Regions from separate parts of the Moellerella wisconsensis genome, predicted to be linked through region 1. Evidence: predicted binding sites of a transcription regulator. Region 1 holds the regulator's gene; each other region holds the start of a gene.
The links. The regulator CRP, encoded in region 1, controls carbon source genes, mostly activating them, when cyclic AMP is high. The targets are predictions, from matches to a motif close to ATGTGANNNNNNTCACAT.
Positions count from the first base shown of each region.

Region 2: a site for CRP is predicted at 4,520-4,537, ahead of ompW (outer membrane protein OmpW). Genes of this name have one in related genera too.
Region 3: a site for CRP is predicted at 5,638-5,655, ahead of gntK (gluconokinase). Genes of this name have one in related genera too.
Region 4: a site for CRP is predicted at 1,839-1,856, ahead of MNY66_RS04240 (CidA/LrgA family protein). Genes of this name have one in related genera too.

Region 1 is NZ_CP093242.1:262,201-270,684, forward strand. It holds gene spfP (small protein SpfP) at 580-627, shown strand; gene yihA (ribosome biogenesis GTP-binding protein YihA/YsxC) at 764-1,378, opposite strand; gene ppiA (peptidylprolyl isomerase A) at 1,686-2,258, shown strand; gene MNY66_RS01100 (aminodeoxychorismate synthase component II) at 2,721-3,296, shown strand; gene argD (bifunctional acetylornithine/succinyldiaminopimelate transaminase) at 3,550-4,779, shown strand; gene MNY66_RS17925 (hypothetical protein) at 4,889-5,017, opposite strand; gene crp (cAMP-activated global transcriptional regulator CRP) at 5,027-5,659, opposite strand; gene MNY66_RS01115 (OsmC family protein) at 5,976-6,383, shown strand; gene MNY66_RS01120 (phosphoribulokinase) at 6,481-7,344, opposite strand; gene MNY66_RS01125 (YheU family protein) at 7,428-7,646, opposite strand; gene MNY66_RS01130 (hydrolase) at 7,649-8,484, opposite strand, start outside.
Region 2 is NZ_CP093242.1:1,899,649-1,908,132, reverse strand. It holds gene MNY66_RS08455 (YqaE/Pmp3 family membrane protein) at 426-614, shown strand; gene MNY66_RS08450 (septation protein A) at 729-1,268, opposite strand; gene MNY66_RS08445 (SulP family inorganic anion transporter) at 1,608-3,356, shown strand; gene MNY66_RS08440 (YciC family protein) at 3,451-4,212, opposite strand; gene ompW (outer membrane protein OmpW) at 4,681-5,319, shown strand; gene MNY66_RS08430 (BON domain-containing protein) at 5,752-6,021, opposite strand; gene trpA (tryptophan synthase subunit alpha) at 6,371-7,177, opposite strand; gene trpB (tryptophan synthase subunit beta) at 7,177-8,367, opposite strand; gene trpCF (bifunctional indole-3-glycerol-phosphate synthase TrpC/phosphoribosylanthranilate isomerase TrpF) at 8,384-8,484, opposite strand, start outside.
Region 3 is NZ_CP093242.1:3,208,356-3,216,839, reverse strand. It holds gene MNY66_RS14005 (fimbrial protein) at 1-451, shown strand, start outside; gene MNY66_RS14000 (MrpH family fimbial adhesin) at 459-1,307, shown strand; gene MNY66_RS13995 (hypothetical protein) at 1,376-1,852, opposite strand; gene MNY66_RS13990 (winged helix-turn-helix domain-containing protein) at 1,855-2,859, opposite strand; gene gntR (gluconate operon transcriptional repressor GntR) at 4,616-5,611, shown strand; gene gntK (gluconokinase) at 5,922-6,458, shown strand; gene gntU (gluconate transporter) at 6,485-7,822, shown strand; gene frmR (formaldehyde-responsive transcriptional repressor FrmR) at 8,120-8,395, shown strand.
Region 4 is NZ_CP093242.1:975,627-984,110, reverse strand. It holds gene metG (methionine--tRNA ligase) at 1-1,685, shown strand, start outside; gene MNY66_RS04240 (CidA/LrgA family protein) at 1,908-2,408, shown strand; gene MNY66_RS04235 (CidB/LrgB family autolysis modulator) at 2,402-3,097, shown strand; gene cdd (cytidine deaminase) at 3,307-4,194, shown strand; gene MNY66_RS04225 (NAD-dependent malic enzyme) at 4,841-6,538, shown strand; gene MNY66_RS18015 (hypothetical protein) at 6,760-6,978, shown strand; one part of gene MNY66_RS04220 (IS1 family transposase) at 7,017-7,266, shown strand; one part of gene MNY66_RS04220 (IS1 family transposase) at 7,266-7,714, shown strand.

The sequences.
Region 1 (8,484 bases):
CATTTTATTATTTCTCTTGCGATTTCAGTATTTTATTGTATAGAATCAATTAGATAAATAATTTAATCATAGTAAAATATTAAGAGTTTAATCAGCATCTACGCTTCTATTATCTAACCAATATAAAACTTAATTATTCTCATTTTTGCTAAAGACGGTGTGGTTTCTTGGTGCCTTTAGAGGGACGAGTAAGGCGATAGCAAAAGACGCCCATACGGTTTAATTTTTTATTAGCTTAGCTACCAATATTTACATCTTCTGCATAAGCAGAGAGATTTTTTATCTTAAAAAACGACATTATTATATTGGTATTACTGTTATTACTATTACCGTGATTACTATGTTGGTACAACATTAATACTTACACCAGTTAGAAAACTAATTATTATTGTAATAATTTAATCTGTTACATATTAATGAGATCTACATCCCGTTAATATGTTGTAAAAGTACAATATATATCTTTTTTTTCGGTGAAATTTACGCTGAATCGAGTTAAGCAAAGAAAAAAAATTACAAAAAGACTTTTTTTCGACCAGAAAATACAGTACAGTATCTCTTGTAGGGTACAGAGGTAAGATGTTCTATCTTTCAGACCTTTTACTTCACGTAATCGGATTTAGCTGAATATTAGCTGCTCCAGTCAATTATTTGACTGGAGCATTTTTTTGTTTGAAATTCATAGGTTTGTCATGGATGCTTGAGGATAAGCACCGCTATACCTTGAATAGATACAGCGGCCAAATATCAGAGAGGAGGGAGATTATGCTGAATGTTCACTAAACCATTTATCTAGCTTGATAACTAGTTTATCGACTCCTATTTTTTTAAGTGATGAGAAGTTTTCTACTTCAATATCACCCTCAAGCTCTGCTAGAGCCTGTCTTACTCCCATCAATTGTTTCTTTTTAGCACCAGAGGCAAGTTTGTCTGCTTTGGTTAATAACACCAAAACGGGGACATTCATTGCGACTGCCCACTCGACCATCTGCATATCTAGGTCTTTCAGTGGATGGCGAATATCCATCAACACCACTAATCCTTTAAGACATTCTCTTTTTTGTAAATATTCCCCTAATGCTTGCTGCCATTTACGTTTCATGGCTTCGGGAACTTCTGCGTAACCATAGCCAGGTAAATCGACTAAACGAACACCTTCTTCAACTTCAAATAAGTTAATTAATTGGGTTCTTCCCGGAGTTTTACTGGTACGGGCCAAGCTTTTTTGTTGCGTCAGTGTATTAAGCGCACTGGATTTTCCTGCGTTCGAACGGCCAGCAAATGCCACCTCAATTCCTGTATCGTTAGGAAGGTGACGAATGTCGGGTGCACTAATGACAAATTTTGTCATATGATAATTATGGTTTTTAATGGCCATGATGATTCTCCCTGAGTTTGGCTCAAAAGGCTGGGCGATTATAACGATAGGCAAACAGACAAACAAAGATTGTTTTAGTTATTGTTGCACGTTTATCTGCTTGATAACTATTTTTTATCTATTACGCTGTTTTTCAGGCGATAAGTTATTTTTTTTTATGTCAAAATAGCCGAAGATTATTTATTGTCGTAATAATGGCTTTTTGGCGTAAATGGCGTAAATAAAGGTAAATCTTCGACAATATTTTTAGCCTCGCTCTAGAATTAGTTGATTAATAGATTATTGGGTAATAATAAAGGGATCTTTAATGTTAAAACGTATTTTTATGCCTTTACTGGCGGTCTGTGCTATTAGTGTTTCTTCTATGGCGGTTGCAGCAGGTGAGACTTATGTGAAGTTAGTTACGTCTGCGGGTGACATTGAATTAGAATTAAATGATAAAAAAGCGCCAGTGACTACTGATAATTTTATGCAATATGTCAATGAGGGGTATTATAACGGTACGACGTTTCATCGAGTGATCCCAGGGTTTATGATCCAAGGCGGTGGATTTAATAAAGAATTACAACAGAAACAAACCCGAGCTCCGATTAAAAATGAGGCCGATAATGGTTTGCGTAATTTGCGTGGAACCGTTGCTATGGCGCGAACTACCAGTAAAGATAGTGCTACCAGCCAATTTTTTATCAATATTGCGGATAATGCCTTCTTAGATCATGGCCAGCGCGACTTTGGCTATGCTGTATTTGGCAAAGTGGTTAAAGGTATGGATGTGGTTGATAAAATAGCTAAAGTGAAAACTGAAAATGTTGGTCCATATCAAAATGTTCCCGTTGAACCAATAACCATTATTTCTGCTCAAGTGGTTAAAAAACCTTAATTTTTATTAAATTATTTTAGTCAGCAGGTGAAGGTAATATCTCATCTGCTGTTGAATATTATTTTTGTCCATTTCTCTGTTTTTTCTTGCTTTTGTTATTCACCGTTTTATTTATTAACTTATTAATCTCATGTTTTCTCTATTTTTCGTTCATCTTGAAAATAGATTAAAGTTTATCGAACAATAACGGTTTGATTTGTTGAATTTTTTCTATGATCGGGGCCGTTATAGTCACGTTGTTATAATTTTGTAATATATAGCCATATGATTTACATGAAGTTTTTATTCAGTGAAAAATAGTATCATTGATTTAAATGGGCTATTTTCCTCGTCAGGCTGTGCTATGATAGCCGCCTTATAATAATTTCTGGCCATTTTTAGCCGGTCGCCTAATTGACAGAGCCGTTATTTCATGTCAGTGGCCACTAAAATAATGATAAAAAATCAGTCGGATAGGCTAATATGCTGTTACTTATTGATAATTACGATTCATTTACTTATAACCTATATCAGTATTTTTGTGAGCTAGATGTAGAAGTGGTTGTTAAGCGTAATGATGAAATTACTCTTGTAGATATTGAACAACTTGCACCTACACACATCGTTATTTCACCCGGTCCTTGCACGCCTAATGAGGCAGGAATTTCTCTGGAAGTGATTAAACACTTTGCTGGTGAAATCCCGATTCTTGGAATTTGCCTTGGTCATCAAGCGATTGGGCAAGCTTTTGGTGCATCGGTAGTTCAGGCACGTGAAGTTATGCACGGTAAGACATCGGCTATCCACCATAATCAACAGGGTGTATTTAAAGGACTTAACCGGCCATTAACGGTGACTCGTTACCATTCCTTGGTGGTTGCGGCGGAGACATTACCTGCTGCATTTGAGGTTACAGCTTGGTCGTTAAATAACGGTGATATCGATGAGATTATGGGCATTCGCCATAAAACCTTGCCTATCGAAGGCGTACAGTTTCACCCTGAAAGTATTTTAAGTGAACAGGGCCACCTATTATTAAGTAATTTTCTTAAATACTAATTAAATTTATCTTCATGCTAAGTAGTGCAGCCTATGGCTTTTAGTTCATTGGCTGCCCTTAATCAATGAACAATGGCAAAATTCTCTATTTGTTCTCTGTTGTTCACTTCCTATAAGCCCCCCTATGTTCAATTAAATCTTACTTTATTGATTTATTAGTTGCCCTTTATTGATTTTTTATTCATATTTAATGATTATATTTTCATTTGAGATAAACAATACAGTTTAGCTAAGGGCTATTTAGGTGAGCGCTATGACAGAATCAGTGGTAGGAACAGCAAATTTAGTAAATCGGCAAACCTATGATCAGGTTATGTTGCCTATCTATTCACCCGCTGAGTTTATTCCAGTTAAAGGGCAAGGTAGCCGAGTTTGGGATCAACAAGGTAAGCAATATATTGATTTTGCCGGTGGTATTGCTGTGCTAGCTTTAGGACATTGTCATCCAGCGCTGACCCAAGCTATTCAACGGCAGAGCGAAAAATTATGGCATGTTAGTAATATTTTTACTAACGAACCTGCGTTAACGTTGGCGCAAAAATTAATTTCTGCCACTTTTGCTGAAAAAGTATTTTTTGCCAACTCGGGCGCAGAAGCTAATGAAGCGGCTTTTAAGTTGGCACGCCATTATGCGATCACTAAACACAATCCGTATAAAACAAAAATTATTGCCTTTAAACAAGGGTTTCACGGGCGCACACTGTTTACAGTTTCCGTGGGTGGCCAGCCAAAATATGCTGATGGATTCGGCCCTAAACCTGCGGATATTGTTCATGTTCCGTTTAATGATTTAGCGGCATTAAAAGCGGTAATTGATGATCATACTTGTGCTGTAGTGTTAGAGCCAGTGCAAGGTGAGGGTGGGGTTATTGCTGCAACTACTGAGTTTATGCAGGGTGTTCGTAAGTTGTGCGATGAAAATCAAGCGCTATTAGTTTTTGATGAAGTTCAAAGTGGTATGGGACGGACAGGTAAATTGTTCTCTTATATGCATTATGGTATTACTCCAGATATTTTGACCACAGCTAAAGCGTTAGGTGGTGGCTTCCCGATTAGTGCTATGTTAACTACCGCAGAAATAGCACAAGCGATGGGGCCAGGAACTCACGGAACAACGTATGGTGGAAACCCATTGGCCTGCGCAGTAGGTAATGCGGCTTTTGATATTATTAATACGCCTGACGTTTTACAGGGCGTTGAAGTTCGCCGCCAGTTATTTATTAATTATCTACACGAGATTAATAGCAAATATGCCGTATTTGATGAGATCCGAGGCTTAGGTTTATTAATTGGCGCGGAATTAACTGGGCCATTGAAAAATAAATCGAAAGAGATATTACAAGCTTGCGCCCATGAAGGCGTAATGATGCTAAATGCCGGGCAAAACGTTCTACGTTTTACACCATCACTGATTATTCCTACTGAAGATATTACAGAAGGCATGAAAAAATTGGAGCTGGCAATTGCAGGTTTAATTGCATAAAAATGCAAATATTTGTTATTTGACAATAAACCAGTGCTATCGTGATGATAAGCACTGGTTTATCTCTGACACCGATTGATTTGCTATGGCGTAGATTGAACAATTAATTTTATACGCGCAGCTCAATGGCGATTTGTAACGTGATAAATCGTAATGTTTTATCACGCATATTTTGTACTACATTTTGTACTACAGTCTGTATTACAGAATGTTCTAATACACGGGTATTACTGGGCATTGAATATGTTTATCGTGTTCCGTAGACCACAATTGTTTTTCCATGCGCAGAAATCAGGTTTTGGTCTTCCAGCATTTTTAAAATGCGGCCGACGGTTTCACGGGAACATCCCACGATCTGGCCGATTTCCTGACGGGTAATTTTAATTTGCATACCATCAGGATGGGTCATAGCGTCAGGTTGTTTGGCTAAACTTAGTAGTGTCTGCGCAATACGGCCAGTTACGTCTAAGAAAGCTAAGTTACCTACTTTCTCTGACGTGGTTTGCAGACGGCTTGCCATTTGTGCTGATAAGCGCATCAAAATATCAGGATTAACCTGAATTAATTGACGGAACTTTTTATACGAAATTTCAGCAACTTCACAAGCACTTTTGGCACGTACCCATGCTGAGCGCTCCTGCCCTTCTTCAAATAACCCAAGCTCACCGATGAAATCTCCCTGATTTAAATAGGAGAGGATCATCTCTTTGCCTTCTTCATCTTTAATTAAAACAGCCACAGAACCTTTTACAATATAATAAAGTGTTTCTGCTTTCTCACCCTGATGGATCAGTGTGCTCTTGGATGGATATTTATGAATATGGCAGTGTGACAAAAACCATTCAAGAGTCGGGTCTGTTTGTGGCTTGCCGAGAATCATTCGCGTTATCCTCTGTATGTTATTGCAGCTAACTCGATAAATATAATTTTATTGAGTGGGTTAGCTTAAAGTCAGTAGCTTAACATATTAATAAGCCCAATGAGGCAAGTTAATATTAATCATATAATATATTTAACTATACTGTTCGGTATTGATCTTACCCCGTTTTAGCAGTTTATATTTTTAACATATTAATTACTGAAAGTCTTGGTTGTCTCGTTTCAGCTTAATAAATCTGTAATCAGATTGCCAGCGATTATATGAAAGGGTAGTCTTTTAGTTAATATAAAATCAATTTATATGGCGGAGTATTATCATGGAAGCAAGAGTTAAGTGGGTTGAAGGTCTTTCTTTTTTAGGTGAGTCAGCATCAGGCCATCAATTAATGATGGATGGTAATTCTGGAGATAAAGCACCTAGCCCAATGGAAATGGTTTTAATGGCGGTTGGCGGATGTAGCGCGATTGATGTGGTATCTATTTTAAAAAAGGGACGCAATGAAGTGACTGATTGTGAAGTTAAATTAACTTCTGAGCGTCGTGAAGAAATACCACGTTATTTTACTTATATTAATCTTCATTTTATTGTTTCCGGTAATGACTTAAACGATAAAATGGTTGAACGAGCAGTAAAACTTTCTGCTGATAAATATTGTTCTGTTTCTATGATGTTAGAAAAAGCGGTAAAAGTAACTCACAGTTTTGAAATTAGAAATCTAAAATAAATTTTATTTTTACTAAACTTTTTTAAAGTTTGATGCCCATCACAATAAATTATCAACAATAAACTGTTTTTAATAAAAGAGGGCATCAATTTAATTATTATTTCTTACCACTTATTAATTTTTCGACTAATGGCGTCATTATTAATTCCATTGCTAAGCTTAATTTACCGCCCGGAACAACAATAGTGTTCATTGCTGATATAAAAGATCCGTTGATCATCGATAATAAGTATGGAAAATCAATATGTGATAAGCCATTAAAGCGGATTACAATAAAACTTTCATCCTGTGAAGGAATGGCTTGGGCTTCAAATGGATTGGAGGTATCGACTGTCGGAACACGTTGAAAGTTGATATGAGTGCGAGAAAATTGGGGAGTAATGAAATTAATATAATCCCCCATTGAGCGCACCACTGAATCCATCACTGCTTCTCGAGAATGACCCCGTTCTGTCGTGTCACGAATTAATTTCTGAATCCATTCCAAGTTAACAATTGGTACGACCCCAACTAATAGATCAACGTGCTGTGCTACATTATGCTCCGGCGTTACAATACCGCCATGTAGGCCCTCATAAAAAAGAATATCCGTATTGTCGGGCAATGGTTCCCATGGCGTGAAAATTCCCGGCTGCAAGCCATAAGGGACGGCTTCATCGTAGGTATGTAGATATTTTCGACTGCGGCCAGTGCCCGTTTTAGCATAATCAACTAAGGTTTGTTCCAGTAACGAAAAATCATTAGCTTCAGGGCCAAAATAGCTGATATGGCGGCCTTGCTCACGGGCTTTGCGGATGGCCATATCCATTTCAGGTCGCGTATAATGGTGAAAACTATCACCTTCAATTGAAGCAGCGCTGATATTTAATTGATTGAATATTTTACGGAAAGCTACGCTAGTTGAGGTTGTACCAGCACCACTTGAACCAGTGACGGCAATAATTGGGTGTTTTTGCGACATTAATGGAGACTCCCTGTTACGCTTCCACAGGTTGCTCTATCGGTAAAATCGGTGATTAGACAGTGACAGAGTGCTGTGAATAATTACGGGCGAAATTGATCTTTCGGCATAAAATTAACCGATTCATGCAATTCTGACCAGACTAACACAATTTCTCCTGCGGCTAACTGCCGTTTTACATCATTCACTTTCTGTTCGAGCGATTTTTCTTGTGCACCATAATCAGTACCTTCGCGCAAAACAAAACTTTCTATCAAACTTTCTAGCGTATCAGCTGCGATATCTTGCCATGGAATAATCATAATTATTTTTTATCCAAATAAGGAGATAACCATTGTGGAATGCGCTGTTCTAACCACATTTCTGGGCGCTTGAATGTACCACTAACAAATCCCACATGCCCACCATGCTCAGTCATTTGATATTCAATGTTATCAGGTAATAACGCTAAATTAGGTACTACTTCTGGTGCCATAAAAGGATCGTCTTTAGCATGAATAATTAATGTTGGTTTGGTGATTTGTGGTAACCGAGGAAGGGCGCTACAACGGCGATAATAATCATCGGCATCGCAAAAACCATGAATTTTAGCGGTGATCACATCATCAAAATCTCTGATTTTCTTTAATTTCTTTAATTGAATTAAATTAAGCGGTAATGATCCCGGATAACGGACTAATTTGCGCGTTGCATTGCGTTTAAGCCCGTTTAATAAATAGCGTTGATAAAAGCGTGAAACGCCTTTTTCCATTCGCAGGGAACAGGCTTCCAGCATTAATGGTGCAGAAACAACGACGGCAGCATCTAATTCGGCTTGATTGCCTGCTTCCGCTAAATAGCACGCGAGCATATTACCACCGAGTGAATATCCGACAGCCGCAGTTGGCGCTTTACCAAAAGTTTTGGTTAGCCAATGTAAAAAATAGCGCGCATCGCTAGTTTCTCCAGAGTGGTAAATCCGTTGTTGGCGATTTGGCTCTCCACTGCAGCCACGAAAATGCATGATCACCCCCAGCCAGCCATGTTTTTGAGCTGTTTCTAGCATACCGTGTGCGTAAGGGCTGTTAAAACTGCCCTCAAGTCCATGGAAAATGACTAAGCGTGGTTTGTTAATCGCATCAACAGGCGGCTCACTCCATG
Region 2 (8,484 bases), 1.6 Mb from region 1:
ATTGTTAACTATGCTGCTGATAATTATCCTTATCGGCAGCTATTTATCCAGTAATTAATGACTAACCCAGTTAGGTTATTCAACAATGATAAACTAGAATAATAGCTAGCGTCACCACTTTTACACTTAAAAACTATCTAAATAGGCCAATTTATAGCTTGTTATTACAATGCTGAATCAATGCGATAATACTTTGGAGAAAAATCTATTTATTTATGGTTATGCAAAGATAGATAAAAAAGCGTACTTAGCGTTGCTGTTTAATCACTAATTTGGTTACTATAGTGATTAAATCTTACCTATTTATTAAGCTATTTTAATTAAATCCACTAATTTTGATTAGATTTCCAATATTGTTCTGGACAGTTGATACGCCAAAAAGAAACTATATGAGTAATATGTGGATAAACAGAGGTTAAGTGATTATGAGACTATTGTTGGCAATATTATTACCGTGGCTACAATTTTTCACTATTGGTCGTCCTTTTGCAGGTATTATCTGCCTAATTTTACAAGTTACCCTAATTGGCTGGATCCCCGCGGCTATTTGGTCAGTTTACGCGCTCTCTCAATATAAAACCGATGAAAAAATCCGCCGTGCATTAGGCCGGTAACATAATATGTATACAGCATATAAAAACACCTGCATTAGCAGGTGTTTTTATTCGAGCAAAGTACTTCCAGTTTGGATTAATAATAGGATTAATTGATGTATTGTTAAAACCTAATTATTTATTGGCTTCTTTAGGCATATATTTATAGATATAAACCACAGAAAGTACCGTAAATAGTAAGGTAGCTGCGGTTAACCCGAATACTTTAAAATTGATCCAAATATCTTCTGAAAGCCAAAATGCGACATAAACATTTACCAGCGCACAGACGATAAAAAACAGTGACCAAGCGATATTGAGTTTAGTCCAAACAAATGGCGGCAATGTTAGCTCTTTACCTAGCATTCGTTGAATGAGGGGTTTATCAGTAAACCACTGGCTGCCAAGTAAGGCTAAAGCAAAAATTCCATAGATAATGGTGACCTTCCATTTGATAAAGACCGCATCATGGAAAAAAATAGTTAAGGCACCGACAACCATCACTACTCCCGCAGTAATTTTGGCACTTTTTTCAATTTTTTTATACATCAAGTACGTGACAAGCATAGCTAATGCCGTCGCAATCATTAAAGCGCCGGTAGCATAAAAGATATCCACTTTTTTATATACGATAAAGAAAATAATGAGTGGAATGAATTCAATCAGTTGCTTCATATTAGTTGTTTCCGATCCTTTGTTGTAAGTCATTTAGCCATCAAACGATAGTCATAAGCTAAGATCATTGATTATGGCTAATTCCATCATATGTTTGCATCGTTGCGGTGCAAATAGCGCTTAACTGTTGGTGTTACAAATTATTCTGGCTATCTTAGCGTAATTTAGGGCGAATGTTAAAACTTTGCGTGTAATTAGACGATAAAATCAATCCAAATGTAATCAACTTAGCACCAATGCCAGTTTATCTGGCCGTGATGCTAGCTTAAGTTATGTGCTTCGGATATAACTTAAGGAACGATGGAGTTAACTGACTAATTGAGTAGGGAATTTTCAATTATGCTAAAGGCGAGGTTATTTAATTGGGCGCCCGGAATAAAAGTATTAGCACAATACAATAAAGACTATCTTAGTGCGGATATTAAAGCGGGTTTGTCGGTAGCGGCTGTGGCATTACCGGTGGCGATTGCCTATGCTGAACTAATGGGAATTAATGCCATAATTGGTCTTTATGCTTGTATATTGCCGATGATTGCCTACGCATTATTTGGTACTTCGCGCCAACTGATTATTGGTCCTGATGCTGCAACTTGTGCTGTCATTGCTGCAGCAGTAACTCCTTTGGCGATGGGGGATGAAAATTTACGTTGGCAATTAATTATCGTCATGAGTTTAATGACCGGATTTTGGTGTATTCTAGCGGCGCGTTTTCATTTGGGCGCATTTGCCGATTTTTTATCTAAGCCGATTTTACAGGGATTATTAAATGGCGTTGCATTGACGATTATTGTCAGTCAATTAGGTAAAGTATTTGGTATTCATAATTTACCTTCAGCATTTATAGAGCGTTTGGTCGCACTCCCTCAGTTACTGCATATTGCACATATTCCTACAGTCATTGTGGCGCTATTAACTTTAGCCATCACCATAGTCATTAAACGATTTCGTAGTCAATGGCCGTCATTGCTTATTGCGATGTTACTGGCAACATTAATCAGCATGTTGATGGATTTTACTCAGTATAAAATCGAAATTGTCGGATTTCTGGGCGAGGGTTTACCTTCAATACCGATGCCAGACTTTCCTCCGGGACTGATCCGTGAGTTAATTATTCCCTCGTTAAACTTAGCGGTGATAAGTTTTGTCAGTTTTATGATGACGGCGCGTAGTTTTGCTAGTAAAAATGGTTATCAAGTCGATGCAGATCAAGAGCTAAGGGCATTAGGGATAGCCAATGTGGCTTCGGTATTATCGCAAGGTTTTGCGGTTAGTGCGGCAAGTAGTCGTACCGCGGTCAATGATATGATGGGCGGTAAAACCCAAATGGTTTCGGTTATCGCTGCGCTGACTATCTTATTAGTTTTGCTCTTTTTAACTAATTTTCTAAGCTATATACCATTACCTGCATTAGGCATGGTATTAATGATTTCAACTTGGTCATTATTAAGTTTTCGCCAAATTTGGTCGATACGAAAACGTAATAGAGAAGCCTTCACTTTAGCTGTTTTTACCTTATTTTCTGTATTAGTCGCTGGGCTAATAACCGGAATAGGGCTAGCGGTATTATTGGGGTTATTACAGTTTATTCGAGTTATTTTTCGGCCAACAGATCAGTTATTAGGTACTGATTTTCAGGGAATGATCCATTCTATAGCCAATGATAATCATATTCACTCACCTGAAGGTATTTTAATTTATCGTTTTAACTCGCCTTTGACCTATTTTAATGTCAATTATTTTAAAGAACGACTACATAAACATCTTGATAATCAGCCTAAGCGCCCAGCTTGGGTAATTGTCGATGCAGCAGTCAGTTTTACTCATAATGATGTCAGTGTTTTCTCAGCGTTGAATGAAATCGTGACCAGTTTAAAAGCCAAAGGCGTGACATTGGTGCTGGCGGGCAGACGCACATCAATTAATCGCTGGTTAGAACAGAATAAAATAAATCGTTGTGATGATGATTTGTTGGTGGTACCGGATATATATTTTGCTATTCGTCTGATACAAAGTAAGCAATTAAGTCAGCAGAAAGAGAAACAAGATACAGTAATTACGCCAGAAATAGGGGAAATAAAGAAAGATTAGAAGGGAGGAGATAATGCCTATTTGTTGGATAAATTTAGCTGTCAGCGGAGATTGTTTGTCTACGCTGACAGCCAAAAATTTTATCATGTTAGTACTATTGCGCCTGCGGTGGTTGCACCAGCATATATAAGCGGAAAAAGTAAATTAGTACAAATGCGGCAATAATATTATTAATAAAGAAAGATAGTCCATTGATAATAATATCAGGTAGTGGGATATGCCCTAAAAGTAATCCAACCAACATTTGGCTAGCCATCCAAATTAAAATCATCGGTAAAATAATCCGCCAATTAGCATAGGCTAGTTTCCAGCTCCGAGCCATTGCACTGAATGGATTAACTTTTTCGGTCATTAAAATCGATGGTGCTAATGAAAATCCAATGGCTAAAATCACACCAGGTAAGATCATTACTGCGGTGCCTAACTGGATCAATAATGAACAAACTAATAACAATATAAACATGCTGACTAATTTGCCGCTTGATTGTAACAGCGCTTGCAGCCCGCTAACTTCCTCGCCTTTAGATAAAGCCAGAATATAGGATAGTGTACCAGAAACCAATAATAAGCTGCCTAGGGTAATTGATAAAATTAGGCCAAAAGAAACCCGCAAAATGCTGCTTTTATCTTGGTCTGATAATTCTTTAATCCATTCTTGTAGTCCTGCATTACCTGATTCCGCCAACTTATTTTGTGCTTCGAAGACGACGGCAATCATCTCTTTATTGGGGATCATCAAATAATAGATAACGACACTAACCACGGTGGCGAGAAGCGATATCGTGAGAAGGCCATTCAGTTGATTTTTGAAAAAATTGACGCTATCACCGATAAGTGAATTGGCCGTAATGGACATGAAACTGCTCCTAATCTATGGGCTGCATAACAATTGGGCGCAATTGTAACTGACTCTGGCTTGAGAAGGTAGTAGCAGAGGCGAAAAGTCGGTGAGTTTGTAGAAAAATACACCGTGAAATGTAGAGAGCTAAATTTATGATAATTAATCAATAGTCAGATAATTATACTTTTAGTAAAGATAATTTTATTAGTCAGCAAATCTATGAGTAACAATTTAAATTGATAACTTACTTATTAGATGATTAAAACATCAAAAAAAATAATTATCGCTATAAGAATTATCTATTTTTAGCTTAACCATCAAAAATTGATTTACATCAAAAATAAAAAATACATCAGTGGAATAATAATTGAAAATTGACGGGGTATGACTCTATTTATTAAAACTTGTGATCTTGATTAGGTCATAAAATATAATTAAAGGGTATATTCTCCTAAGAATAAAAAACACAGGAATGGGATGATAATGAAAAAATTAGCGGCAATCGTATTAGCGGCGGCAACTATTGCGCCAAGTATTTCTTTCGCTCACCAAGAAGGTGATTTTATTTTCCGTGCTGGGACGGCAACTGTGCGTCCAAATGCAGGGTCTGAAAATGTATTAGGAGTAGGCTCTTTTGATGTTAATAATAACACTCAGCTTGGCCTGACTTTTGGTTATATGGTCACCGATAACATCGGTGTTGAGTTATTAGCAGCAACGCCTTTTGAACATAAAGTTAGTTTGGGTAATAAGGGTGAGATTGCAACTGTTCATCATTTGCCACCAACATTAATGGCGCAATATTACTTTGGTGATAAACAAGATAAATTACGTCCTTATTTAGGTGCCGGTATTAACTATACCTTCTTCTTTGATGAAAAATTTAATTCTAACGGTAAAAAAGCTGCTGAATTAAATGACTTAAGTCTGTCTAGCTCATGGGGTTTTGCAGCGCAGGCTGGTATGGATTATATGCTGGATGAAAACTGGATGCTGAATGCGTCACTGTGGTGGATTGATTTAGATACCGATGTTAAATTCAAATCAGGTGACCAAAAAGTTAAGGTTGATACTCGCTTAGATCCATTTGTCTTCATGTTTGGTGTTGGCTACCGTTTCTAATTGATCCGCCGATTATATTATTAGTGGTAATTCACGGGGCGTTCGCCCCGTTTTTTTATGTCTATTATTTCTTAATGATTATCTTCGCTCTATTTGCTTTGATACTAATTTTTTTGATATGTAAGGACAATAAATAAACTAATAAGAAACAGAGAAAATGAAAAAGGTGATTAGAAAATAGATTCAAAATATAAATAACAATAAAATATAACAGGCATTTAAAATACACTTTTACTATAACTTAAAGCTGTATAGCAATCAGATATATAGTTTAAATTTAGATTAACATAAAAATTTTTTAAATATATTTCAATAACCGTGTCTTCTAGACGGCGAATAAGTCTATTTATTGAATAGCTTTGGCAAGATAAAAAATCAGCTTCAATAGAAGCTGATTTTAAAGGGCGGATCAATTTAATGATGGACTATTATTTAGCGTACCTTCATTGAATCAATAACGCTTTGTACTCCGTTAACGCCGCGAGTAACTTGTATTGCACGTTCTGCGGCATTTTTTGAGTTAACAAATCCGCTTAGTTGTACTCGGCCTTTAAAGGTTTCGACACTGATTTGCGTGGATTTTAGATCTTTCTCGGCTAATAACGCAGATTTAACTTTGGTGGTGATCACGGAATCGTCAATATAGCCACCAGTACCTTCTGTTTTTGCACTTGGTGCACAGGCAGAAAGTGCAACAGCCATAAATAATGCGATAAATACTGCAGTAACTGATTTGATTGCTTTCACCGTATCTCTCCTGAAATAGAATATTAATCAAATAAATCTTAGATAATCCAATATTTATTTTTGCTTAAACTTATACCTAGAGAATGAGTTAGTTTGATCTACCTCGATATCAGTATCAATAAAAATCAGACAAAACACAAATTTATTGTTGCTTAATTAATCATTTTTAATAAGTTAGCTGAAAATAAATACAAAAAAATGAAATGTAAAGCTTTAAGGATATGTAATGTCTTTAGATAGGAGATACTAGAGAGCGATAGAATAATGGTTATCTACTGCTCTCTATGGGCAATCTTAGGTTGAATTATAATTGAGTTGCGGCTTTCATTTCGCGCACAAATTGAGTTAATGCGTTAAGCATACGTTGGGGATCAGCCAGGTTATTGGCGATGATGTTAACCACAGCAGAGCCAGAGATAGCACCGGCAGCACCGTTATGTAAGGCTTCGCGCACTTGGCTAGGTTCAGAAATACCAAAGCCTTGTAACGCGGGAGCTGCATTATATTGCTGAAGTTTATTTATTAGATGCGTTAATGGTTGCTCTGCTCGTTTTTCAGTACCCGTTACGCCAGCTCGCGACAATAAATAAGTATATCCCCGGCCATTATCTGCAATTTGTGCGATTAGCGATTCATCCGCATTCGGTGGGCAAACAAAAATCGGTGCCACATTATGTGCGATAGCCGCATCACGGAACGGTTGTGATTCAGACATCGGAACATCTGCCACTAATACCGAGTCCACACCGGCTTGTTGACAGCGCTGATAAAAATTATCAATTCCACGACTAAAGACTAAATTTGCGTAAACTAATAAGCCAATCGGTATTTGTGGGTGCTTTTGGCGAATGCGGGTTAATAATTCAAAGCATAGGGTTGGGGTGATTTGGGCTTTAAATGCCCGCAAGTTAGCGGCTTGAATCGTCGGGCCATCGGCTAACGGATCGGAAAATGGAATACCAATTTCAAGCGCATCTGCACCGCCAGCGATTAAAGCATCTACGATGTCTAATGAGAGTTCAGCATCAGGGTCGCCAAGAGTGATAAATGGAACGAAAGCCCCTTGATTTTTCGCCTTCAATGACGCAAAAAGTTGTTGATAGCGTTCCATTAAATCTCTCCTTTTTGGGTTAAAATATCGTGCACCGTAAAGATATCTTTGTCACCACGACCGGAAAGATTGACAATTAGAATTTGCTCTTTTTTGGGTTCTAACTCAATCATTTTTAATGCGTAAGCCAGTGCATGTGATGATTCTAACGCCGGAATAATTCCTTCTTTGCGCGATAATAATTTAAAAGCATCTAATGCTTCATCATCGGTTACTGAGACGTATTCTGCACGTCCAATACTGTTTAAATGTGCATGCTGTGGCCCAACGGAAGGAAAGTCTAATCCGGCTGAAATAGAATAAGACTCTTCAATTTGGCCTTCATCTGTTTGCATCATGGGTGATTTCATCCCGAAGTAAATGCCGACACGGCCATGCTTTAATGGCGCACCATGCTGTCCTGTCTCGATACCTAATCCTGCGGGCTCAACACCAATTAATCGTACATCGGTTTCTGGAATAAATTCTGCGAACATGCCAATAGCATTGGAGCCGCCGCCAATACATGCCAGAACAGCATCAGGCAGTCGTCCTTCTCTTTGCAAAATTTGTTGCTTAGCTTCTTCGCCGATCATGCGTTGAAATTCGCGGACAATTGTCGGGTAAGGGTGTGGCCCTGCCGCAGTTCCTAATAGATAGTGCGCCTGTTGATAACTGCCAGACCAGTCTCTTAATGCTTCGTTACACGCATCTTTTAAGGTGGATGAGCCACTATGAACAGGGATCACTTCTGCGCCCATTAAGCGCATCCGGAAGACATTAGGGGATTGACGCTCAACATCTTTTGCGCCCATGTAAATCCGGCATTTCATGTCCAAAAGTGCGCAGGCTAATGCGGTAGCAACTCCATGTTGTCCCGCTCCAGTTTCAGCAATGATCTCGTTTTTACCCATCCGCTTGGCCAATAATGCTTGGCCAAGTACTTGGTTGGTTTTATGTGCGCCACCATGCAGCAGATCTTCGCGTTTTAAATACAATTTGGTGTTAGTGCCTCGGGTAAGATTACGGCACAAGGTAAGAGCTGTTGGTCTGCCGGCATAGTTTTTTAGCAGATCCTGAAATTCTTGCTGAAAAGAGGGATCATTTTGCGCATCGATAAATGCTTGTTCGAGTTCGTTGAGTGCAGGAATTAAGATCTCGGGAACATACTGTCCGCCGAATTCTCCGAAATAAGGATTTAATTTACTCATTATGCATCCATCCATTTTAAGACTGTAATAAGGTAAAAACATGCGCAATTTTTTGTGGATCTTTAATCCCCGGCGCGCTTTCTACACCTGAGTTAAAATCTAATCCATTGCAACAAT
Region 3 (8,484 bases), 640 kb from region 1:
ACATGGTTCTTTGATTAATTCACCTTGCAAATTATTACCTGGTGATGATGATATTAATGTAATTTTTAATAATTTTATTCTTAAAGAATTATATGAAAACAATCAAGGCTGGGAAAAAAAAGAGTTTATAATTGTTTTTTCTGAATGCGATATTTCAGTAATTAATAGTTTTAAAATTAAATTCTCAGGTATTGAAAGTCCAACTATGAAAGGTTTTCTAGCTGTAGATCAAGATAATTTAAAACAAGATGTAGCTATTGGAATAGAAACGGGAGAGGGTTTTTTTTTACCAATTAACCAATTCTCTTCATTAATAAAAATAGCAAAAAATGGCCGCAATGATATGGTTTTTCGGGCATATTTAAAACCAACAAAAAAAGCTATAGACAGTAAAAAGATAAAAAAAGGTAATTTTTCAGCAAAAGCTATTTTTACTTTCGCTTACAATTGAGGATATTATGAAAATAAAAAAAACAGCAATAATCATAAGTTTATTATTTCTTCCATATTATTGTTTCGCTGCTTCTTATTTTTCATATGTTACAGATATTGAACGTTTATCAGGAAAAAACTGGCGTTATTCTTTTATTCTAGAATACTGGAAAGTATCGCCTTATGATGTTAATCCATGTAAAACAGATTTACCTGGTTATAAATGTTATTTATCTATCAATCATTTACACTCATTACCCAATAAGGGGGGATCAGGAAGAGTAAAATCGACCCCTTGGAAATGTGATATAGATTTTTCAGACTATTCATCTTTGAGCGATGTTTATAGTGATGCAGTTAATTTATGTGGTTTAAGATTACCATTTCAAGGGACTACAGAGCATCATGGCGAAATCCAAGCAGATGAATGCATTGGTTTCTTTTTGAACAAAAGTAAAAGTGCGGCTTATGGCATTATGGTGTCAAATGGTATTTGTGGTATTGCTCCTCCCCCTACAGGGAAATGTTATTTCGCAGGATCAGGTAGAATGGAAATTGATCATGGGCTTTTGAGTGATATTGATGTTGATGGAGATTTTCAAAGCAGTACTTTTGAGGTTATTTGTAATCAACCAATGACACTGAAAATAAGATCGAACATGGACGGTCCGGTATTAAATTTACGCCCCGATGGTAGCATTGGTTCAGAGATTAAAATCAATAATATTGCAGCAAATATTGGTTCTACTATTAGATTAAAGGCTAATGATAGACGAATAGTTAATATTACATCTAAACTTATTACGAGTAACAGTGGAATTTTACCCCCTGGAAAATTTTCTGGCGTAGTTACATTGGTACTTACTATTCCTTAATTTCATTTATTTCTGATATTATCAATAGCATTATTGATAATATCAATTTATTCATTGTAAGGATTATATTATTCAGAATAACAAATAAACCTTGATGAATCCTCACTTCGTAATATATAAATACCATCTTCATATTTAAAAAGTCGAGCATAATAACTGATATCATTAGCTCCAATTTGTATGAATTCACCTAATACATTATCAGGAATATTATCATTAGATTTCACTGTTGAGCTAGTGAAGTTTATTTTATAATTTCCTTTTTTATTTATTTCTTCATATGTTACATTGATACTTCTATTGATTATATAATCTTGCTCACCTTTGCTTACTGAACCATGAATACTAAGTATGCCTTGTTTATTATCAGATAGGATGACTTTATTTTTGGTTGACATAACCAAGGGAGCGGTATGATTTATTTTTTTATACCACACACTATTAACTTCACAAGTATAGACTTTTGGCTTTAAGTAATAAAAAGTAAATGATATTAAGCTTATTGGTATACAAATAGCCATCGCAGTAAGTATGCTTTTTTTCATCTTTATAGTCTCTGTTGATTAATAGAGATACAATTCATTTTTTTGTTATTAATTTCATCACAAACTCCGATGAAATAATCTCCATTTATATCAATGCTAGTATTATTATGCGAAAGAAAAATAAACTTATCACCTTGAGTACAAGATATATTATTATCATTAAATATCTTTTTTATCATTGTGATATCATAATCATTTAGATTTCTATGACGTTGTGATGATATCTGTAAACTACAATGATCTATTTTAGTTATTTCATTATACTTGGCTATTTGACTAAATGAAAAACTATTTTTTGAAGTGAACAAAAATAAGCAATATAAAAAAAACACTATGATTATAATAACTGCCCCGGTTTTAGTTTTTCTGCTGTCTTTAAAAACCCTTATTTTATGTGGATAAAAGGGAGTTTTTTTTATCTCAGGTACGATAGTAATAGATTTTTCATCATTATTATCAATAATCGGCTGATATGTTTTTACACAATTATCTGTTTTTTCATTATTTAAATCTTGATCTTTAGATGCCGCTATTTCTTGTTTTGAGCTTACGGAAACTTCATTATTATCTTTAGTTTTTATATTTTGTTGAAATGAAATTTCATCATGATGATCGATACTATCAGTATTCACCGATTCTTGATTATTATGTTCGGTAGAAAAATATTGCTTTATTTCACCGTCTAATCGAAATCCCTTTTTAGGTATTGTTACTATAAGCTTAGGGTTTTCACCTAATTTTTCTATTTTTTTTCTTATCTCGCTAATATAAGTATTTAAATTATTATTTGAACCTACTAATCCATGATTCTCCCAGACGTTGGTTAATAATTCGTCTCGAGTCGCTAAGTGTCCATTCTGATATAACGTAATTAATTCGTTAAATAATCTTGCCGCAGGCTTAGATAATAACTCTATTTTATTCTGATCACTTTGTTGACTTAAGGTACAGTCTTCAGGTGAGAATAATAGTGTATTATTAATGATATAGGTTAAATTATTAATCATGGTGATATGCTATATCTCTGTTTAGTGAAAATAGAAAAGTAATCATCTTAAATAAAAATAATCATCTTAAATAATAGAAAGAAATGATTCATTTCATCCATTACTTTTATTAAAAATTAATTCCATTGGATGGTTGTTGTTAATTATTAGCGTTTTTATCTTCCTAGTCTAGTTATTATAATATACAACTTCAAGTTTTCTAATATGTAATATCTTGCTGGTTTTAGTTATTAATTTTGTCAGGGATAGATAAATGTTAACTTGATTGATTGAATGGTGACTTGTTTTGGCTAAATCATTTAATTTATGTGATATATATGGTCTTTTAGTCTGTGTTTGTTATTATTCTGTAATTGATATGCTTCAGAGTAATAAGTTGAAATATCTTGATATCCAGCGTTAAGAAATGATTTAAATTAAATTTATTTAATTTTAATTTGAATTGTTATTTTTGTGTGGTGACTCTCAGTTTTGTTGATTATAAAAGTTTAACGTTTAGCATATTATAGTTTATTTACTCATAACGGGTGTTAAAATGTCATCTTGAGTTAATTAAATGGATTTTAATATTCACATTCTATTCCTAGCCAATAATTACCTCCTACCTCTATATAGCCATTGGTCAATGAATATGACTTATCAAACAAATTATTAACTGAGGCATAGGTTGATAGACCCTGACTCAATCATAATCTACTGGTAGATCAATTTTAGAGGAACCTGCAATTTTCTCATGACAATCCCCCTGATTATATGCCCAAGCACGGGCTTCCTTAATGGTTTAATGGATATAAATTTTCTCTATAAAAAGATTTTATGGGAAGGTAATTGAGAAACGTGTTTTATGCTTTCATGTTTAGGCTCGGCATAACTATAACTATAACTATAACTATAACTATAACTATAACTATGATGATAACTGACATCTGTTTGTATCCAATTTGATATTTGTCCATTAATTGCGACACCCAGCCCCCTATAATCAACTCGGCGTCTATCAGAGATGAACAATTGTACAGTATCACTATTATCTAAATGATATTTAGCCATACCTTCGCTACTTTTACGCCAGTCATAACCAAGACCGCCGATAATATCCCGCCGATCAGATACTACCCATTGGTATTTGTAGCTAAAGACCCACTTTCATCTTGATGGCGATCATCGGGGCGTTCGACGACCGAGTGATCGATGAATATCTTCTTTCCTGTGCGCGGCAAAAAAGAGCCGAGCGCGTTCACGTCAACTAATATCTAAACGTAAATCGGTTGCGTTACTGTCATCATCATAATGACTCGTGGATAATCTTCCAAATAACTCAGGTTGATGATTAGACGCCAGATCTATAGATGAGGACAGATAATTCAGTGCGGCTGGGCTGCAAAGGAGGTCACAAAGGTTGTTCTCTTTATTTTCATCGGGAGGTGACCGCTCATTAATCAGTGAAAGTGAGTATCGTTATGATTTAATCTATATAGCGAGTGGAATTAACTGAGATGAGTAGCAGAGTTAATTGAAAAAACAAGAAATAACAAGGTTATGTGATATAAATCAGCAAGTAAGAATTGCTATCTCATCTATGATCACAGAACATACTCTTCTGTTCTGTGATCATAGACTTTCAGCGCACAGAATATACGCTCAGATAGCGCAATCTATTTTCAGATAGGACAATCTATTTTCAGATAGGACAATCTACTTTCAGATAGCATAACATGCGCCTAAAGGTGTGGTATCAGGATAACTAAAATATTATATGAAGAAAAAAAGACCCTCTTTACAGGATGTTGCTGATCAGGTCGGGATCACCAAAATGACCGTCAGCCGCTTTTTACGTAATCCGGAACAAGTTTCGGCATCATTGCGTACGCGTATCGCTCAAGTGGTTGATGAATTAGGTTATATTCCTAATCGAGCGCCCGATTTACTCTCCAATGCGACCAGCCATGCTATCGGTGTTTTGCTTCCATCACTAACCAACCAAGTATTTGCGGAAGTTATTCGAGGTATTGAATCAGTGACCGACCGTCACGGTTATCAGACCATGCTGGCTCATTATGGCTATCGACCAGAGCAAGAAGAAGAACGCTTATTATCGTTACTGTCTTACAATATAGATGGACTCATTCTGGCGGAAAGAACGCATACCGAGCGCACCTTGAAAATGTTGAAAACTGCCGGTATTCCGGTGGTGGAAATCATGGATAGCGTGTCTCCTTGCCTTGATGTTGCGGTAGGGATCGATAACTTTGCGGCTTCGCAACAAATGACCACAGAGATGATTAAACGAGGATGTCGGCGGGTGATCTATCTAGGGGCGCGTCAAGATGAACGTACATTAATTCGACTCGCAGGATATGAAAAGGCGATGCACGATGCCGGATTAGTGGCTGGTAATGTTATGACGCCGGTCAGTTCATCCTATTCATTAGGGGTTGAATTACTGCATGCCGCCCGTGAAAAATACCCTGATGTTGACGGTCTATTTTGTACCAATGATGATATTGCGATTGGTGCTATTTTTGAGTGTCAGCGGCTGGGGATCAAAATTCCCAAGCAATTAGCTATTGCCGGTTTTCATGGTCACGATGTTGGACAAGTCATGAGCCCAAAACTGGCGAGTATTCTAACGCCCAGGGATAAATTAGGACGCAAAGCCGCAGAAGTGTTGTTAGCCAGAATAAAAGGGAAATCACTCCCCCGTAAATTATTTGACGTCGGTTTTGAGTTGCTGCCAGGGGAAAGTATCTAATTAGCAAGACGGTTATCCGCTGATTAGTGAGATAACCATCACAATTCCATCTCTTTTTTAGGGTCTTTGATTGCCAAATATAGTTTGGCTACTGATAATGTACTCGCTACTGTTACCGGTAACAAAAAATAAAAAATTAACTAAAAAAGTATTTATAGCCGCGATAATTTGCGTTGCAGACAGCCAAATAAGACTAACTGCTCCTAGCACTCAGGTTAATTCTTGATGGATTAGCTCTAGTTTTACCAAGAAAGTGGGCTATCTACAGGCAAAGATTGCTGGATATTAAAAAAATACCAAGGAGTTCTTAATGAGTGATACCCAAAAACAACACTATGCATTTGTCCTGATGGGGGTATCAGGCAGCGGTAAATCAGCGGTTGCAAATGGCGTTGCACAACAGCTGGGTGCCGCATTTTTAGATGGCGATTTTTTACATCCAAGGGCCAATATTCAGAAAATGGCCGCGGGCCATGCACTCAATGACCAAGATCGTACACCGTGGTTAACCGCATTAAACGATGCCATTTTTGCCATGCAACGCACCAATCAAGTGTCTTTAATTGTCTGCTCTGCTTTGAAAAAAGAATATCGAGATAGACTAAGAGACGGCAATAAGAACTTGTTTTTCCTCTATATGCAAGGCGATTTTGACTTGATTGAAAGTCGCCTTAAAAGCCGTAAAGGACACTTCTTCAAACCTGAAATGTTAGTTTCTCAATTTCAGACGTTGCAAGAACCTAGTCAGGATGAAACTGATGTCCGCGCAATAGATATTCGTTTACCACTCGATGAAGTGATCGCGAATACGGGTGCTGTCATCCAACATATTGTTTCTGGAGAATAATTATGACAGTCCCCACAGTTGAAGCGCTGAGTACCATGACACTGGTATTAACCGCGGTTGGATCGGTTGTTTTACTCTTATTTTTAGTCATGTATGCCCGTTTACATGCATTTGTGGCGTTGATGATTGTATCGATTGGCGCGGGGTTATTCTCCGGCATGCCAGTACAGCAAATCACTGAAACCATGCAAAAAGGAATGGCAGGTACCTTAGGGTTTTTAGCCATTGTGGTCGCATTAGGCGCTATGTTCGGTAAAATTCTGCATGAAACCGGAGCATTAGACCAAATCGCCGCCAAATTATTGAATACCTTCGGAGAAAAACGCGCTCACTATGCCGTCGGTATTGCCGGGCTGATTTGTGCATTACCTTTATTCTTTGATGTGGCTGTGGTGCTATTGATTGGCGTGGTTTTTGCGGTAGCAAATCGTACCGGCCATAACGTGGTTCGCTTGGCTATCCCCTTGTTTGCAGGAGTTGCGGCGGCCGCCGCATTCTTATTACCGGGACCAACACCGATGCTGGTTGCCTCACAAATGGGGGCTGATTACGGCTGGATGATCTTGATTGGGGCGTGTGCCGCGATCCCCGGTATGATCCTCGCCGGTCCATTATACGGTAACTTTATTAGTAAATTTGTGACTATTGATATTCCAGCAGATTATCAGGCGCCCAATACAGACCACACTAAAATGCCAAGTTTTGGGTTTAGTTTATCTTTAGTGCTATTCCCATTAGTGTTAGTCGGATTAAAAACCATAGGTACACATTTTGTCACCGCAGGCTCTACGGTTGAACATTGGTTAGAATTTATTGGCCATCCCTTTACCGCTTTATTATTAGCGTGTCTATTAGCGATTTATGGCCTTGGATTCCGCTACGGTATGAGCAAAGATAAAGTGATGGAAGTGTGCTCCTCGGCTATCCAACCGGCAGGTATTATTCTGTTAGTCACTGGGGCGGGTGGGGTATTTAAACAAGTCCTGATTGACTCGGGTGTAGGCCCAGCACTCGGTGATTCATTGATTGGTGCCGGCCTGCCTATTGCATTTGCTTGCTTTATTTTGGCGGGGGCCGTGCGAGTGATCCAAGGCTCTGCGACAGTCGCATGTTTAACCACAGTAGGCTTGGTTCTGCCGGTGATTAGTGAATTAGGTTACTCTGGCGGACAGCTAGCCGCATTAGCCATTTGTATCTCTGGGGGATCTTTAATTCTTAGCCACGTCAATGACTCAGGTTTCTGGCTATTCGGTAAATTTACCGGCGCTACGGAAGCTCAAACCCTGAAAACGTGGACCATGATGGAAACCATTTTGGGCACCACGGGAGCGATTGTCGGCATGATCTTCTTTGCTTTCTTATAAGCTAACTTTCTTATAGGCTAATAAGCTAAGCACTGAAACCAGAGGCTAGATGAGACAGTTATATCCATCTCATTGATTCAATCGAGTTCAAAACATGGCTCTGTTAGGTTAATCACCGACAGAGCCATTTTTTATAGCTAATTTCATACAGTTCACGCATTTCGATGTGAGCCCCATTCAGTACTCGCCCCGTGTTAACTCTGCGCCAATGAGGCTCACACCGTGACAGTCGGTAAATCTTATACTATACTGCAAGTAAATATGTATACTCCCCCCGAGTATATTAAAGGGATCACGATGCCACATTCACCGAAAGAAAAAAAAGCGGTTTTGACCCGCGTTCGTAAGATTAAAGGGCAAATGAATGCCTTGGAAGTGGCGTTAGAAGCCCATGCAGACTGCCGTGCAGTATTGCAGCAGATTGCAGCTATTCGTGGGGCGATCAATGGCTTAATGGCGGGAGTATTGGAAAGCCACTTGCGCCAAGAATTAACCAATATTCATCCTGATCCAGCACAGCAACAAGATTCTATCGAAGATGCGGTCGCGTTGATTCGAACATATTTACGTTAAGTTTGGGCGGTTTTTCTAGCGACCTCTGTTCGGATAAACCCCCCACAATTCACCCAATAACTCATAGAGAGACTCAACATCGCGCAATA
Region 4 (8,484 bases), 710 kb from region 1:
AGAAAAACGACTATATTAAAGACCGCACAATTTCACAGCTATACGATCCAGAAAAAGGCATGTTCTTACCCGATCGTTTTGTTAAAGGTACCTGCCCAAAATGTAAAGCTGAAGATCAATACGGTGATAACTGTGAAGTCTGTGGCGCCACTTATAGCCCGACAGAACTGATTAATCCACGTTCTGTGGTTTCTGGGGCGACGCCTGAAATGCGCAGTACTGAACATTTCTTCTTTGATTTACCTGCATTTAGCGAAATGCTACAAGCGTGGACACGTTCAGGCGCATTGCAAGAACAAGTCGCCAATAAAATGCAAGAATGGTTTGATTCCGGCTTGCAACAATGGGATATCACCCGCGATGCCCCATATTTCGGGTTTGAAATTCCTGATGCACCAGGCAAGTATTTCTACGTTTGGCTTGATGCCCCTATTGGTTATATGAGTTCATTTAAAAATCTGTGCGAAAAACGCCCAGGATTAGATTTTGATGAATTCTGGAATAAAGAATCTAAAACCGATCTGTACCATTTTATCGGCAAAGATATCGTCTATTTCCACAGTTTATTCTGGCCAGCTATGCTAGAAGGCAGCGGCTACCGTAAACCTACGAATTTATTCGTGCACGGTTACGTGACCGTCAATGGCGCAAAAATGTCTAAATCCCGCGGGACATTTATTACTGCTCGTTCTTATTTAGATCAATTAGATGCTGATAATTTGCGTTATTACTACGCTGCTAAACTGTCATCCAGAATCGACGATATCGACTTAAATTTAGAAGATTTTGTTCAGCGTGTTAATAGCGACATTGTTAATAAAGTGGTTAATTTAGCCTCACGTAATGCCGGCTTTATTAGCAAACGCTTTGATAATAAATTGTCGGATAAATTAGCTGACCCTGCACTATATCAACAATTTGTTGCAGCAGCTGAGACTATTGGCGAAGAATTTAATAAACGTGAATACGGTAAAGCTATCCGTGAAATCATGGCGTTAGCCGATATAGCCAACCGCTATGTTGACGAACAAGCACCCTGGGTGGTAGCAAAACAAGAAGGTCGCGATCAAGATCTACAAGATATTTGTTCGATGGGTATTAATATGTTCCGTGTATTAATGACTTACTTGAAACCTGTTTTACCGGGGCTTGCGAACCGTACTGAAGCTTTCTTAAATATCGAATTAACGTGGGATAGCATTGATAAACCCTTACTCGGTCATCAAGTTGCTCCCTTCAAAGCGTTATTTAATCGTATTGAAATGTCCAAAGTGGAAGCTATGGTTCAAGCCTCAAAAGAGAGTATTAAACCCATTAGCACCCTAACCGGTCCATTAGCGGATGACCCGATTCAAGAAACCATAAAATTTGATGATTTCGCCAAAATTGACTTACGCATAGCGCTTATCAAACAGGCTGATTTAGTTGAAGGCTCAGATAAATTGCTTAAATTACAACTAGATATTGGTGGGGAAACTCGTCAAGTATTCTCAGGGATCCGCTCAGCTTATCCAGATCCTAAAGCATTAGAAGGCCGTTTGACTGTCATGGTAGCCAACTTAGCACCACGAAAAATGCGCTTTGGTATGTCTGAAGGTATGGTGATGGCCGCGGGCCCTGGCGATAAAGATATCTTCTTATTAAGCCCAGACAGCGGTGCTCAACCAGGAATGCAAGTTAAATAAACCTATGATTTGAAGCGGCGGGTGTATTTATTATCAGCCACCAACCGCCGAATAAATTAAGGTATAAAATACTAAATTTCTGAAAGAAATAAGTTAAAAATTAAATTAAAGCGGAGTTAATTTTAATTCTCCGCTTTTTTTATGGGCTTTTTTATGTGATCTATAGCGCATTTGCAAAGTTAATTGTATGATAAATGCATCTAAGATAACAGGACCACCATTATGTCACTCAAACAAGTGCTGATAATCGGCTGGCAATATTTGCGGGCATTTGCACTACTTTATCTTTGCCTCATTATCGGAAATATGATCTCCACATTGCTCCCGTTTGCGATACCTGGCAGCATTGTTGGTATGCTGATTTTATTCGCATTATTAGCACTCCAGCTTGTCCCCTCCCATTGGGTACAACCGGGATGCACTCTGCTATTAAAAAATATGACGTTATTGTTTGTCCCTATTGGCGTCGGCATCATGAATTATTATGGCCAAGTGAGCCAACAAATTGTTCCTATTTTAGTTGCTTGTTTTATAAGTACTTTTGTCGTTATGGTGGTCGTTGCATACAGCTCACATTATATTCATCGTGAGCGGCCAATCACCGGAGCTAAACCTGATGAAGTTCCATTACCTCCTGAAACTCCTGAAACTCCTGACCTTAATGAAATTACTGAAAGCCTGTTGACTGACAGCAAAAATCCACAAGAGAACAAAAAATGTTAAGTCATATCTGGTGGTCACTACCACTCACAATTATTGTGTTTTATCTCGCGAGAGCATTGGCAATAAAAGTTAAATTACCCGTTTTAAATCCGCTATTAATTGCGATCGCGGTCATTATTCCGGTCCTCATACTAACCAATACTCCTTATGAGCACTATTTTGCCGGAAGTAAAATTCTTAATGACCTACTGCAGCCCGCAGTCGTCGCACTCGCATTTCCATTATATGAACAGCTGCACCAAATTCGCGCGCAGTGGAAATCATTATTCAGTATCTGCTTTGCCGGTAGCATTATAGCTATGTTTACCGGGACCTCTATTGCTTTATGGCTGGGAGCAACACCAGATATCGCCGCCTCAATTTTACCTAAATCAGTTACTACCCCGATAGCGATGGCAGTAGCAGATTCGATTGGGGGGATCCCTGCAGTCAGTGCAGCTTGTGTTATTTTTGTCGGTATTTTAGGTGCAATGTTTGGCCATTCATTATTTGATACTTTACGTATTAAAACGCATGCATCGCGAGGATTAGCAATGGGAACGGCCTCCCATGCCTTAGGGACTGCCCGCTGCGCTGAAGTAGACTATGTTGAAGGTGCGTATAGCTCACTGGCATTAATGACCTGCGGGATAATTACTTCATTATTAGCCCCGTTCATTTTCCCGGTGATTTTACATTTATTTAGTTAATCGCATTTAATCCAAGATACTTATCAAGGGATCTCGGCTTCTGGATATTAATTTTAATGCTAAATCTACCTATAACAGCTATAAATTTGAGATACATCTCTCAATTATGAAACAACAAAATCTAATTTCATAATAAAAGTGAAGTAGATCACATTTGTTTATATGTAATATTGCCTAGAATGGTTGCAACTTTTTTGGGAGGGAATATTATGCACGCACGTTTTCAGTCAGTCTGGCCACAATTACCAGAGAAATTACAATCAGCTCTAAAACCTATTATCGATGATCCTGATTTTTCTGCCATGCTGACAGCTGAGCAAGTTCTACAGATCAAATCTGCATGCCAGTATCATGATGACGAATTAGCCTTTGCTTTATTACCTCTAGCCGCTGCTTGTGCAGTAACTCCTATTTCTCATTTTAATGTCGGTGCGATATCTCGCGGTGTTAGCGGTAATCTCTATTTTGGCGCCAACATGGAATTTAGCCACTGTGCATTACAGCAATCAGTTCATGCTGAACAAAGTGCAATTACTCATGCGTGGCTACGAGGCGAAAAGCAAATAGTCGCCATGACTGTCAACTATACTCCTTGCGGCCATTGTCGCCAGTTTATGAATGAATTGCGTGGTAACGAAAGTTTATCCATTCATTTACCGGGACGTCAGCCGGCCAAATTACATGATTACTTGCCTGATGCTTTTGGTCCTGTCGATTTAAATATCACCACATTATTAATGGATGATATTCATCATGGATATACCATTGAAAGCCATGACCCCCTAGTAAAATCAGCATTAAATGCAGCAAATCAATCGCATGCACCTTACAGCCTATCCCACAGTGGTGTCGCGTTACAGCATAAAGATGGCTCTATCTTTAGTGGAAAATATGCTGAAAATGCCGCATTTAACCCAAGTTTTCCCCCTCTGCAAGCTGCATTAGTTTTGATGAATTTATCCGGTAAAAAACTAGAAGATATTGAACGAGCAGTATTAGTCGAAGGCAAAGATTCAATTTTATCCCAATGGGCGACCACTGAGCTAGTATTGAAAAATTTAGGCTGTCAACATATTGAATTACATCATTTAGTTTAAGAAATAATAATATTTTTCAGTCGCCGTTGATATAAAATCAAATCAGTTTGATATCAACGGCAATATTCAAAAGCCCCCTAAATTACACTGCGCTAAATTTAGTCGTCATATTGTTAAATTATCTATAAAACCAACTAATTCAATATTATCAAATAGATAAGCTAACTTAATCTTCTATTAAATAATTAAAAACCATAATAAAAATTAATACATTTAATCACTATAGAATATATTGAATAATTTCCATCGGATTCATTAAATATATTTATAAGCTGAATCGTAACAAGAAAACTAATTTATATATTTATCTCCTTGTTAATATAAAATTAAACCACTTTAACTCCCAAGTTTGGCCTATCATTAGAACTTGAACTATTTCTGGTGTATCATTAAGCCATTATACTGTTTATTGTTTTATTATTATTTACATCATATTTCGAATTGCTGGTGCATTGACTATTTTTTCTGCATCCGCAATTAGCTCAGCTTAACGGGCAGTATTTTTGATTTCCTGGCTGTCCTACGAAATATTGCGGCTATCACAAATTATTTACGCTTATTTATCAACATTCACTGTACATATTTTTTGTTTATCTTAGGATCTAGGTGAATTGTTGTTTTTATCCGTCCGAAGAGTGATTATTCAATGGAACTTGAACACGAAAGTAAACGCCCTCTCTACATTCCTTACGCTGGCCCTATTCTGCTCGAATTTCCTCTATTAAATAAAGGTAGCGCCTTTTCAGAAGAAGAACGTGCTAATTTCAACCTTTATGGCTTATTACCTGAACAAGTCGAGACAATAGAAGAACAAGTTGAACGTGCTTATCGCCAATTGATTGACTTCAAAACAGATATTGATAAGCATATCTATCTAAGAAATATTCAGGATACCAATGAGACCCTGTTTTATCGTCTCGTTGATGAGCATCTGACTGAAGTCATGCCGATCATCTATACACCAACGGTAGGTGAAGCATGTGAACACTTCTCAGATATTTATCGTCGCGCTCGTGGATTATTTATTTCGTATCCTAATCGCGAATATATTGATGATATGTTACAAAATGCCACTAAACAAAATGTAAAAGTAATTGTTGTGACTGATGGTGAACGTATTCTGGGGCTCGGTGACCAAGGTATCGGCGGTATGGGTATTCCTATCGGAAAACTATCTTTATATACGGCTTGTGGTGGAATTAGCCCCGCGTATACCTTGCCAGTAGTTCTCGATGTAGGAACAAATAATCCGCAACGCTTAAATGATCCTCTATACATGGGATGGCGCCATCCTCGAATTACGGCTGATGAATACAATGAATTTGTTGATGAATTTGTCCAAGCGGTAAAACGACGCTGGCCTAACGTATTGCTGCAATTTGAAGATTTTGCACAAAAAAATGCCATGCCGTTACTGACCAGATACCGTGATGAACTGTGCTGCTTTAATGATGATATTCAAGGGACAGCATCTGTTACCCTTGGTAGTCTGATTGCTGCCAGTCATGCTGCGGGACGTCAACTAAGGGATCAATGTGTCACTTTCTTAGGCGCTGGCTCCGCAGGTTGTGGTATCGCTGAACAAATTATTGCTCAAATGAAATCTGAAGGCCTTAACGATCAAGAAGCACGTGCTCGCATCTTTATGGTTGACCGATTTGGCCTACTGACTAATAAACTGCCTAATTTATTAGACTTCCAAAGTAAATTAATCCAACACAGTGAAAATCTAGCTGATTGGGATAATACTAACGACGCTATTTCTTTACTTGATGTCGTGCGTAATGCCAAACCAACTATTTTAATTGGTGTCTCTGGACAAGCAGGTTTATTCACAGAAGAAATCATCAAAGAGATGCATAAACACTGTGAACGTCCTATTGTTATGCCATTATCTAACCCGACCTCGCGTGTTGAAGCTCGCCCAGAAGATATTATTGCTTGGACTAATGGTCAGGCTCTGGTCGCTACTGGCAGTCCGTTTAGTCCCGTGGTGTATAAAGAAAAAACCTATCCTATCGCACAGTGTAATAACTCTTATATTTTCCCTGGTATAGGTTTGGGAGTAATAGCTTCAGGTGCTAAACGAGTCACTGATGCGATGTTAATGGCGGCAAGCCGTGCGCTGGCTGAATGTTCACCATTAGCCAAAGAGGGTGAAGGTTCTCTACTTCCCTTGCTTGATGATATCCAAGAAGTTTCGCGTATAATTGCTAAACAAGTCGCTAAAGAAGCACAAATCCAAGGCGTAGCAACCGTTACTTCAGATAAAGCGCTAGATGAGGCGATTGAAAATAATTTTTGGAAACCGGAGTACCGTATTTATAAACGAACTTCATTCTAAGAAATATAGCCAACATTGTTCTTAAAAAGCACGCTTATTATGGTTTAATGCTTGTCTGTTAAGAACAAAATGGAACGGTTCCCTTGTTCTGTAAAAATCCGTGGTCTTCCTAAGATTACGGATTTTTTATGTTATTTAGTTAAGTTCTTGATACTGTTCTTTCATTTTCACCAAAAAAGCTTACCTCTCTTTCTGCTCTCCTTTCGCTTATCGAGGAATATTTGCTCCATAATGATGTTGTCGCTGTACGGAAATGTCGGCTTCCAATAGAAATTATGGCTTGGGTTGTCATTGGAGTATCAATTGTTCAGTTGTTTCCCATAGCTCAGCGGGTCTTACATCTCAATATTATTTTTTACCCAATAAATGATCTTATATCACACCAAGCGAGGTTATTCTGGCTCGACAGCAACTGGATGGTCATGTATTCAATCCGGTGATTAACCTGTAATATAGGGTAATTTATCGGAGAATATTCATGGCTAAAGTCGATGTAAGGTGCCCATTTTGTCAACAAACGCCCCCAGTGAAAAAACATGGATTAGGTAGCACTGGTCATCAACGTTATCGTTGCCAAGATTGCTGCCGAAGCTTCCAACTCGATTATAAATATCGTGCTTGCCAACCCGGAACTAAAGATAAAATTATCGACCTCACTATGAATAATGCCGGTATTCGTGATACTGCTAGGGCCCTTCATATCAGCATTAATGCGGTTGTTCGTACTTTAAAAAACTCTCGCCTAGACAGGTAACCTCTTTACCTCTTGATAATCTGCACATTGAACTCCTTTGCGAGGTCGATGAACAGTGGTCTTTTGTGACTAATAAGAAGCAACAACGCTGGCTTTGGTATGCGTGGGAGCCCCGCCTAAAACGGATTATTGCTCATACGTTTGGTCGTCGAAACAAAAGGACTCTTCGCCAGTTACTGGCTTTACTGTCTAGGTTTAATGTCGCTTTTTGGTGCACGGATAAGTTCAGTGCTTATGAGATATTGCCCAAGCAGAAACATGTAGCAAGTAAGTTTTATACGCAACGAATAGAAAGAGAGAATTTGAATCTGAGAAACCGCTTGAAGCGCCTTAACCGTAAGACGTTAGGTTACTCGAAGTCACCTGAAATGCATGACAAAATTATCGGGACATTCATTGAACGTGAACACTATCTATTATGATGATCTCTATATTGAATACACGACCAACTGGATGATGATATTGTTCAAAAAGTATTTGAAAAAACAAATAGTTGATAAAACAAGTCAGCCTAGGTTTAAAAAACTGCCTTGATCGAACTGGAACGGATTAACTGTGATAACCGTAGACGAAACACTTTGGAGCACACCCAATAGCCCCGAAAATAATGCAGCTTTCAGGCAGAAAGCAAACGAATACTGTTGCTCTAACTGCCCTCGGCTCCGGATAGTTTGTCAAATGGAAGTGAATAATCATCTATTGTCCGGAGCTCATTTCGGCAGTGTCTCATAGGTCAGAGAGGTTTTTCTTACAGCAAGATTGATAGATTTAACTCCCGTTAACTCTCTGATAATAATCGATAAAAAATTTTATATACTTGGTCTATAGTATCATTGGCAAACATCAGAGCTATAAAAATACGGGATGAATCTACATCACAAAGGCTCACAATATTAGGTGCAGGAAAATTAATGCTAGCAAGTTAGAAATTAGATGCTGGGAAACCAGATACAGAAGATGATTTAGTTGAGCTACGGCTAGCACGACAAGCAGGGAAACAATGAGCAAATGCACCAATAGCGTTAAAAGAAAAATTGATAAATAAAGAAATTAACGGAAAGAACATTCAGGTACTGACATCCATGGGCAATCGATTGTGCTAGCCTTTAGTGGATATAGCCACCGCCTATAGTCATTGTTGGGGAATAATCTATAGTTTTAGGAAACAAAGCAGCATAGGCTGCTGAACAAT